3 regions of the Streptomyces syringium genome follow, and region 1 is predicted to be linked to each of the others. Evidence: riboswitches for the same ligand, from Rfam matches in the RefSeq annotation. Region 1 holds a riboswitch; each other region holds the start of a gene.
What was found. A riboswitch is a leader RNA that binds a small molecule or an ion and turns the genes downstream of it on or off. The one in region 1 is predicted to bind cobalamin.
Positions count from the first base shown of each region.

Region 2: another riboswitch for cobalamin. It lies ahead of JO379_RS28490 (CoA-acylating methylmalonate-semialdehyde dehydrogenase); the one in region 1 lies ahead of JO379_RS08320 (cobalamin biosynthesis protein).
Region 3: another riboswitch for cobalamin. It lies ahead of JO379_RS22755 (ribonucleoside-diphosphate reductase subunit alpha); the one in region 1 lies ahead of JO379_RS08320 (cobalamin biosynthesis protein).

Region 1 is NZ_JAGIOH010000001.1:1,886,680-1,889,942, forward strand. Features, by position in the region: gene JO379_RS08310 (inorganic phosphate transporter) at 1-1,121, shown strand, start outside; gene JO379_RS08315 (hypothetical protein) at 1,155-1,403, shown strand; cobalamin riboswitch at 1,521-1,659, shown strand; gene JO379_RS08320 (cobalamin biosynthesis protein) at 1,791-2,876, shown strand; gene JO379_RS08325 (cobyric acid synthase) at 2,906-3,263, shown strand, end outside.
Region 2 is NZ_JAGIOH010000001.1:6,483,905-6,487,167, forward strand. Features, by position in the region: gene JO379_RS28485 (short-chain fatty acyl-CoA regulator family protein) at 1-1,075, shown strand, start outside; cobalamin riboswitch at 1,136-1,310, shown strand; gene JO379_RS28490 (CoA-acylating methylmalonate-semialdehyde dehydrogenase) at 1,516-3,015, shown strand; gene JO379_RS28495 (acyl-CoA dehydrogenase family protein) at 3,012-3,263, shown strand, end outside.
Region 3 is NZ_JAGIOH010000001.1:5,084,597-5,087,859, reverse strand. Features, by position in the region: gene mctP (monocarboxylate uptake permease MctP) at 1-1,121, shown strand, start outside; adenosylcobalamin-variant (AdoCbl-variant) riboswitch at 1,396-1,492, shown strand; gene JO379_RS22755 (ribonucleoside-diphosphate reductase subunit alpha) at 1,662-3,263, shown strand, end outside.

The DNA of each region.
Region 1 (3,263 bases):
TCAAGCCCAAGACCGCGGTGGCCATGTCGGCCGTGCTGAATCTCGTCGGCGCGTTCCTGTCCGTGGAGGTCGCGGCGACGATCTCCAAGGGCATCGTCGACGAATCAGGCATCCGGCCGGAGATCATCTTCGCCGGACTGGTCGGCGCGATCGTCTGGAACCTGCTCACCTGGCTCGCGGGCCTTCCCTCCAGCTCCTCGCACGCGCTGTTCGGCGGCCTGATCGGCGCGACCATCGCCTCGGTGGGCACGGACGCCGTCCACGGTGACGCCGTCGTCATGAAGGTCCTCATCCCCGCCGTCGTCGCCCCGGTCGTGGCCGGCCTGGCGACCGTGCTCGCGACCCGGCTGACCTACCGCCTGGCGCGCGACACCGACCCCGAGGCCAGCGCCAAGGGCTACCGCGCCGGGCAGATCGCCTCGGCCGCCCTGGTCTCCCTCGCCCACGGCACCAACGACGCCCAGAAGACCATGGGCATCATCACCCTCGCCCTGATCTCCGGCGGCGCGCTGGGCGCGGACGCCGACCCGCCGATGTGGGTCATCGCCTCCGCCGGCATCGCCATCGCGCTCGGCACCTACCTCGGCGGCTGGCGCATCATCCGCACCCTGGGCAAGGGCCTCGCCGACATCCAGCCGCCGCAGGGCTTCGCCGCCCAGACCGGCGCCGCCGTCACCATCCTGGCCTCCTCCCACATCGGCTTCGCGCTCTCCACCACCCAGGTCTGCTCCGGCGCCGTCATGGGTGCGGGCAAGGGCCGCAAGGGCGGCGTGGTGCGCTGGTCCACCGCCGGCCGCATGATCGCCGCCTGGGGCCTGACCCTCCCGGCCGCCGGCCTCGTCGGCGCCGGTGCCGCCCTCCTCGCCGACCGGGGCGACTGGGGCGTCGCCACCGTCGCCGTGCTCGCCGTCGCCGCCTGTGGCGCGATCTGGCTGGCCTCGCGCCGCAAGCCCGTGACCCACGACAACGTCAACGAGCTCGACGGCCAGCACGCCGAGCCCGCCGGTGTCGTCACCGCCGCCCTCCAGGCCGTCGCCCCGCCGCCGGCCGGGCTCCTCCCGGACCGGGCCGCCTCGGCTCCCCGCGAGCCCGAGCGCACCCCGGCCGCCGCGACCGGCTGACGCCGGACCAGCCAGCCTTAAGGAAGAACGCTAATGAACATCGACTGGGCATCTCTCGGCCAGGTCTTCGGCGTCAGCCTCGTCGTCACCGTCGCGATGGTGGGCGTCTTCACCCTCGGCATCGTCGGCACGTCCCGCAAGCCCCAGGGCGCGGGGGACGGCGCCGCCGGCGCGGCGGCGGCCACCACGGCGCCGACCACGGTGGCGCGCACCGGCGCGTACGCCTGCTTCGCGCTGTGCGCGGCGGCTGTCGGGTACGGCATCTACCTCATCGTCGCCTGATCGTCCGCCGACGACGGTCCACCCACGGCCCGGGGCGGCCATGGCCGCAGGTCAAACGTGAGTTGACGGCCGTTCCCGGGCCGTGGTGGACTTCCGGGGCCAAACGGCGACAGCAAGAGGAAGCCGGTGCGAGTCCGGCGCGGTCCCGCCACTGTCACCGGGGAGCGCTCCCCCACCCCGTGGGTCCATAGGGGTCACGGCTCGCCGACGCGAGCTGGAAGACCGGGGGCGGCGCCGATCCGGGAGCCAGGAGACTCTGGTCGCCGGTCACGTCGAACCAGGGCGCGGACCCTGAGTGAGGACACATCGCGATGCCCGGCTGCCGCCCCACACCCCCTCCTTCCGTCTTCCGTGCACCCCTCCGAGGCGTGACGGCGGTCTGATCCGATGCGTGCCGATCACGTCGGTTTCGCGTCCGGTGCCGCGCTCGGCTTCCTCGGCGACCTCCTCGTGGGCGATCCCCGCCGCGGCCACCCCGTGGCCGCCTTCGGGCGCGCCGCGCAAGGCGTCGAGCGACGGCTGTGGCGTGACCACCGCGGCTACGGCGCCCTGCACACCCTGGTGTGCGCGGGCGGCAGCGCCGCGGGCGCCGCTCTGCTGACCCGTGCCGTACGGAACTCCCCCCGCGCGCACATCGCGCTGACCGCCGCCGCCACCTGGGCCGTGCTCGGCGGCACCTCCCTGGGCCGGGAGGCCCGGGCCGTCGGCGGTGCCCTGGCCGCGGGGGACCTGGACGTCGCCCGGGAGCGGCTGCCGCATCTGTGCGGCCGTGACCCGCAGTCGCTGGACGCGCAGCAGATCGCGCGGGCGGTCGTCGAGTCCGTCGCCGAGAACACCTCCGACGCCGTCGTGGGCGCCCTCGTCTGGGGCGCCCTGGGCGGTGTGCCCGGGCTCGTCGGCTTCCGCGCGGTCAACACCCTGGACGCGATGGTCGGCCACAAGTCCGCGCGCTACCGGCGGTTCGGCTGGGCCTCGGCCCGTCTCGACGACGTCGTCGGCTGGCCCGGCGCCCGGCTCACCGCCGCCCTCGCCGTCCTGGCCGGCCCCGACCCGCGCGGCGCCTGGCGGGTGGCCCGGCGCGACGCCGCCCGGCACCCGAGCCCCAACGCGGGCCCCGTCGAGGCCGCCTTCGCCGGTGCGCTCGGCGTCCGGCTGGGCGGCACCCTCGCCTACGCGGGCCGCGTCGAACACCGTCCCGTCCTGGGCGCGGAGCTGCGCCCGGTCCGGGCGGCCGACATCGAGCGCGCGGTACGGCTCTCGCGCCGGGTGTCGCTGCTGGCCCTCGGGGTCGCGATCGCCGGGCGGTACGCCGTCACCGGCGCGCGGGCCGCGACGCGCTCCACGAGCGGTGCGCCGACCGGGCGCGCCCTGGGCAGACTTCCGGCGGCCGCCCGGCCCGTACGGACGGTACGGACGGCACTACGGATCACACAACGGGTCATAGCTCCCACGCAGCACAGGAGGAACCGGTGACAGCGGACAGGAGCGGGCCCACGGGCCCGCTGGGCGGGGGCCTGCTGGTGGCCGGGACCACCTCGGACGCGGGCAAGAGCGTGGTCACGGCCGGGATCTGCCGGTGGCTGGTCCGCAAGGGCGTCAAGGTCGCGCCCTTCAAGGCGCAGAACATGTCGCTGAACTCGTTCGTGACGCGCGAGGGCGCCGAGATCGGCCGGGCGCAGGCCATGCAGGCCGCCGCCGCCCGCGTCGAGCCCAGCGCCCTGATGAACCCCGTGCTCCTCAAGCCCGGCAGTGACCGCAGCAGCCAGGTGGTGCTGCTGGGCAAGCCGGTGGGCGAACTCAGCGCGCGCGGGTACTTCGGGGGGCCCGGGGCGCCTGAGGGGTCGTCGGGTGCTTCCCTGT
Region 2 (3,263 bases), 4.6 Mb from region 1:
CCGGCGCAACCAGGTCCTGACCGAGCGGCTCGCGGAGGTCGCCGAGCGCCGCGGCACCGACGACCCGGACCTGCCGCGCTCCCCGCACGAGGAGATCCGCGAGTTCTTCTACCGCCGGCAGAACTACCTCCACACCGTCGACACCGCCGCCGAGGAACTGGCCGCCGAGATCGGTATCCGGCCCGGCGAGGTGCTGCCGGCCCTGGCCGCCCGGCTCGCCGAACGCCACGGGGTCCGTATCGCCGCCGACGCCGACCGCCTCCACACCTACGACCCCGGTGCGCGGGTGCTGCACCTGTCGAACCGGCTGCGCCCCGGCCAGCAGGCCTTCCGGATGGCGACGCAGCTCGCCCTGCTCGAATACGACGGGGAACTCACCCGGCTCGCCTCGGAGGACTACGAGGAGGGCTCGGCCGTCCGGCCGCTGGCCCGGATCGGCATCGCCAACTACGTCGCCGCCGCGCTGATCCTGCCGTACCGGGAGTTCCACGCCGCGGCGGAGGAGCTGCGGTACGACATCGAGCGGCTCGCCGACCGCTTCGGGCTCGGCTACGAGACCGTCTGCCACCGGCTCAGCACGCTGCAGCGCCCGCGGCTGCGCGGGGTGCCCTTCTCGTTCGTACGGGTCGACCGCGCGGGCAACATGTCCAAACGGCAGTCGGCCACCGGCTTCCACTTCTCCCGGGCCGGCGGCACCTGCCCGCTGTGGAACGTCTACGAGGCGTTCGCCTCTCCCGGCCGCATCCATGTGCAGATCGCGGCCATGCCGGACGGGCAGCGCCATCTGTGGACCGCCCGCACCGTCACCCGGCACCGGGGCGGCTGGGGCGAGCCCGGCAAGACCTTCGCCATCGGGCTCGGCTGCGAGATCCGCCACGCCTCCCGGCTCGTCTACTCCGACGGGCTCGATCTCGACAACGCCTCGGCCGCCACCCCCATCGGCATGGGCTGCCGGATCTGCGAACGCCTGGACTGCCCGCAGCGGGCCGTCCCGCCGCTCGGCCGGCCCCTGGCCGTCGACGAGAACCGCAGCACCTTCGTGCCGTACCCGGTACTGGACACCGGGCCTCGCTGACACACCGGGGCCAGGAGAAGCCAGCAGACCCTGGACTTACTAGGACGTCCAACTATATGTTCGGGGGACAAGGTCCGCGGTGCAGGGAAGCCGGTGTGAAACCGGCACGGTCCCGCCACTGTGACCGGGGAGTCCGTCCTCGCGGTACACGCCACTGACGAGCGGGATGTCGGGAAGGCACGGGGACGCGCGCTGATCCGGGAGTCAGGATACCGGCCGCGGAACGTTCCGTGTTGTCCACGAGGATGGAGCAGACACGCATGGCACCGGTCCGTACCCACGACCCTGGTGATCCGGCGCGGCGAGCGGCTGCACCCGCTTCCTGACGGCTCTTCGCCCTTCGCGTCCCGCGACCCGTCGGCGGCCCGCGCGCAACTCGCGCCCGCCGCCCGATGCTTCGCGCCATCTTCGGATCTCACCTGACGAGAGCAGGCTCTCCCATGGTCCGTGAACTCACCCATTTCATCGGCGGCAGGCACACCCCGGGAACATCGGGTGCCTACGGCGATGTGTACGACCCCAACACCGGCGCCGTGCAGGCCCGGGTACCCCTGGCGAACCGGGCCGAGACGGAGGCGGCCGTCGCCGACGCCGCCGAGGCCCAGCGGGAGTGGGGCGAGTGGAACCCGCAGCGCCGGGCCCGCGTCCTGCTGCGCTTCCTCCGGCTCGTCGAGGGCGAGAAGGACTCCCTCGCCCGGCTGCTGTCGTCCGAGCACGGCAAGACGGTCCCCGACGCGCTCGGCGACATCCAGCGCGGTCTGGAGGTGGTGGAGTTCGCGGCCGGCATTCCGCACCTGCTCAAGGGCGACTTCTCCGACAACGCCGGGACCGGCATCGATGTGCACTCCCTGCGCCGCCCGATCGGCGTGACGGCGGGCATCACCCCGTTCAACTTCCCCGCGATGATCCCGCTGTGGAAGGCCGCCCCGGCCATCGCCTGCGGCAACTCCTTCGTCCTCAAGCCCTCCGAGCGCGACCCGTCCGTCCCGCTCCGGCTCGCCGAGCTGTTCCTGGAGGCGGGCCTGCCGCCCGGCGTGCTCAACGTCGTCAACGGCGGCAAGGAAACCGTCGACACCCTGCTCGAGGACCCGCGGGTGCAGGCGCTCGGCTTCGTCGGCTCGACCCCGGTCGCCGCCCGCATCTACGCCACGGCCGCCGCCCACGGCAAGCGGGCCCAGTGCTTCGGCGGCGCCAAGAACCATCTGATCGTGATGCCGGACGCCGACCTCGACCAGGCCGTCGACGCCCTGATCGGCGCGGGCTACGGCTCGGCCGGGGAGCGCTGCATGGCGATCTCCGTCGCCGTGCCCGTCGGCGAGGACACCGCCGACGCGCTGGTCGCCCGCCTCAAGGAGCGGATCGGCACCCTGCGGATCGGCCGGTCCGACGACCCGGACGCCGACTTCGGCCCCCTCGTCGGCCGCGACGCCGTCGACCGGGTCACCGGCTATGTGGACCTCGGAGTGGAGGAGGGCGCCGAACTCGTCGTGGACGGGCGCGGCTTCACCCTCGCCGGGCACGAGAACGGCTTCTTCGCCGGTGCCTCCCTCTTCGACCGGGTCACCCCGGACATGCGGATCCACCAGGAGGAGATCTTCGGGCCCGTCCTGTCGGTGGTCCGCGCGGCGGACTACGAGCACGCGCTGCGGCTGCCCTCCGAGCACGCCTTCGGCAACGGCGTCGCGATCTTCACCCGCGACGGGGACACCGCCCGCGACTTCACCCGCCGTGTGGACACCGGCATGATCGGCGTCAATGTGCCGATCCCCGTGCCGGTCGCCTACCACACCTTCGGCGGCTGGAAGCGGTCCGGTTTCGGCGATCTGGGCCAGCACGGCCCGGACGCCATCCGCTTCTACACCCGCACCAAGACCGTCACCTCGCGCTGGCCCTCCGGGGTCAAGGAGGGCGCGAGCTTCACCATCCCCACGATGGGATGAGCGCCATGACGACAGGCCTCACCGAGGAGCAGCTCGCGCTGGCCGGGACGACGCTGGACTTCGCCCGGGAACACCTCGCCCCGCACGCCGTCGCCTGGGACCAGGACAAACACTTCCCCGTCGACGTGCTGCGCAAGGCCGCGGGGCTCGGGCTCGGCGGCGTCTACGTAAGCGAGGCCGCGGGTGGTTCCGGACTCACCCGCGCGGACGGAGTGCTGATCTTCGAGGTGCTGGCCACCGGCTGCCCC
Region 3 (3,263 bases), 3.2 Mb from region 1:
AGGACCTGCCGCTGCTGATCGCCTTCGGGGTGCTCGCCGCCTATACCTATTCCTCCGGGCTGCGGGCGCCGGCGCTGATCGCCTTCGTCAAGGACGCGCTGATCTACATCGTGATCATCGTGGCGATCGTCTACATCCCGATCAAGCTCGGCGGCTTCGACGACATCTTCGCGAAGGCGGGCGGGGCGTTCGCGGTCGAGAACCCGGCGACCGGCAAGCCGCGCGGCTCCCTGGTGACCGGACCGGACGCGCAGTGGGCGTACGCGACGCTCGCCCTCGGTTCGGCGATGGCCCTCTTCCTCTATCCCCACTCGGTGACGGCGGTGCTCTCCAGCCGCAGCCGCAACGTCATCCGCCGCAACACCACGATCCTGCCGCTGTACTCGCTGATGCTCGGGCTGCTGGCGATCCTCGGCTTCATGGCGCTCGCCGCCGGGGTCAAGGTCAAGAACGGCCAGCTGGCCATCCCGCAACTCTTCGAGAACATGTTCCCGGACTGGTTCACGGGCGTCGCCTTCGCCGCGATCGGGATCGGCGCGCTCGTCCCGGCGGCCATCATGTCGATTGCCGCCGCGAATCTGTTCACCCGCAACATCTACAAGGACTTCATCAAGCCGGACGCCACGCCCGAGCACGAGGCGAAGGTCTCCAAGCTCTCCTCGCTGCTGGTGAAGGTCGGCGCGCTGGCCTTCGTGCTCACCATGGACAAGACGGTCGCGATCAACTTCCAGCTGCTCGGCGGCATCTGGATCCTGCAGACCGTCCCGGCCCTGGTGGGCGGGCTCTTCACGCGCTGGTGCCACCGCTGGGCGCTGCTCGGCGGCTGGGCGGCCGGAATGATCTACGGCACCTGGCGGGCGTACGACACGCCGAGCGCCACGCAGGACCACTTCGGCAACACCAATCTCATCCCGCTCATCGGTGAGAAGGGTTACATCGGCCTCACGGCCTTCGTCCTCAACGTCATCGTGGTGATCGTCCTCACCTTCGTGCTCAGGAAGCTCGGCGCCCCGGACGGCGTGGACCAGACGAAGGCGTCGGACTACACGGCCGACGCGGGCGACCCGGGCGTGGTGGAGAAGCTCCCGGCGGCCACCGCGGGAGCCCCCGGAGGCCACTGACCCCCACACCCCCGACCGCGCCTCTGAGGCCGCCGCTCCCCGACGAACAGGGGGGCGGCGGCCTTCGCCTTGCGGGCGCCGCCGAGACGCTCGCAGAGGCCCTTCGGAGGCCTTCGCGCGAGCCCCCGGAGGGCCGTGACGGGGGCTCGTACGAGAAGGGAATCGAGGTCCAACACCCGGGCGCTCTAGCACATTCCGCACCCAGCTCATTACCGCGCGACACAACATGTGGGGGCGCGTACGAGTGGCAGCACTAGATGTATGCTCGTCCTCGCTGTCGCCGCAGGGGAATCCGGTGGAAATCCGGAACTGTCCCGCAACGGTGTATGTGTGCGGTTTTACGTACCCAGAGTCCGAGGACCTGCCGACAGCGCGCCCGCTCCGAGCCTCCGCTCGGAACAGGGCGTCAAAATCGTCCGGGTCTCGCGGGTTGGGCCGATGGACGCTGCGTGGCATGCCCTGGTGCAGGGGTGTCCCCGTACGCGCCCGTCGCGCCCGTCCGCCCGGCCCACACCACTGCCGAGCGAGGGAGAGCCCCACGTGACCATCGCGCCCGCCGATCCGGTCTCAGCGACAGCGGAAGCGACCGGCGGCCCCGGGACCGCGCTGCTGCGCACCCTGACCGACCTCACCGCCGATCTGCCCGCCACCGACCCCGGCAAGGTCGCCGCCGCCGCGCTGCGCGGCCGGCACCCGGGCTCGGACGAGGCCGAGTTGCGGTCCCTGGCCACCGAGGCTGCCGCCGGGCTCATCGCCGAGGAGCCGGAGTACTCCCGGCTCGCCGCGCGACTGCTCACGCGTGCGATCGCCGAAGAGGCGGCCGGACAGGGCGCGCTCTCCTTCTCCGCCTCCGTCGCGGTCGGCCACCGCGAGGGCCTGATCGCCGACGAGACGGCCGCGTTCGTCGTGACGCACGCCGAGCGCCTGGACGCCCTCGTGGACGCCGCGCTCGCCGACGGCGCCGACGACCGCTTCGGCTACTTCGGCCTGCGCACCCTGCACAGCCGCTACCTGTTGCGCCACCCCATCACCCGCCAGGTCGTCGAGACCCCGCAGCACTTCCTGCTGCGCGTGGCCTGCGGCCTCGCCGAGGACCACTCGACGCGGGCCCTGGACGACGTGGCCGAGCTGTACCGGCTGACCAGCACGCTCTCCTACCTGCCGTCCTCCCCCACGCTCTTCAACTCCGGCACCCGGCACCCGCAGATGTCCTCGTGCTACCTGCTGGACTCGCCGCTGGACGAGCTGGACTCGATCTACGACCGCTACCACCAGGTGGCGCGGCTGTCGAAGCACGCCGGCGGCATCGGCCTGTCGTACTCGCGCATCCGCTCGCGCGGCTCGCTGATCCGCGGCACCAACGGCCACTCCAACGGCATCGTGCCGTTCCTGCGCACGCTGGACGCCTCCGTCGCCGCCGTCAACCAGGGCGGCCGGCGCAAGGGCGCGGCCTGTGTCTACCTGGAGACCTGGCACGCGGACATCGAGGAGTTCCTGGAGCTCCGCGACAACACCGGTGAGGAGGCCCGCCGCACGCACAACCTCAACACCGCGCACTGGATCCCGGACGAGTTCATGCGCCGCGTCGAGGCGGACTCCGACTGGTCGCTGTTCTCCCCCGCCGACACCCCCGAGCTGGTCGACCTGTGGGGCGACGAGTTCGACGCGGCGTACCGCAAGGCCGAGGCCGACGGCAAGGCGATCAAGACGATCCCCGCGCGCGTGCTGTACTCCCGGATGATGCGCACCCTCGCGCAGACCGGCAACGGCTGGATGACCTTCAAGGACGCGTCCAACCGCACCGCGAACCAGACCGCCGAGCCCGGCAAGGTCGTCCACTCCTCGAACCTCTGCACCGAGATCCTCGAGGTCACCGACGACGGCGAGACGGCCGTCTGCAACCTCGGTTCGGTGAACCTGGCGCAGCACCTGGGCGCCGAGGGCGAGATGGACTGGGAGAAGCTGGACCGCACGGTCCGCACTGCCGTGACCTTCCTCGACCGCGTCGTGGACATCAACTTCTACCCGACCGAGCAGGCCGGGAACTCCAACAGCCGCTGGCGCCCGGTGGGCCTGGGCCTCATGGGTCTCCAGGACGTCTTCTTCCGGCTGCGGCTGCCCTTCGACTCCGCCGAGGCGAAG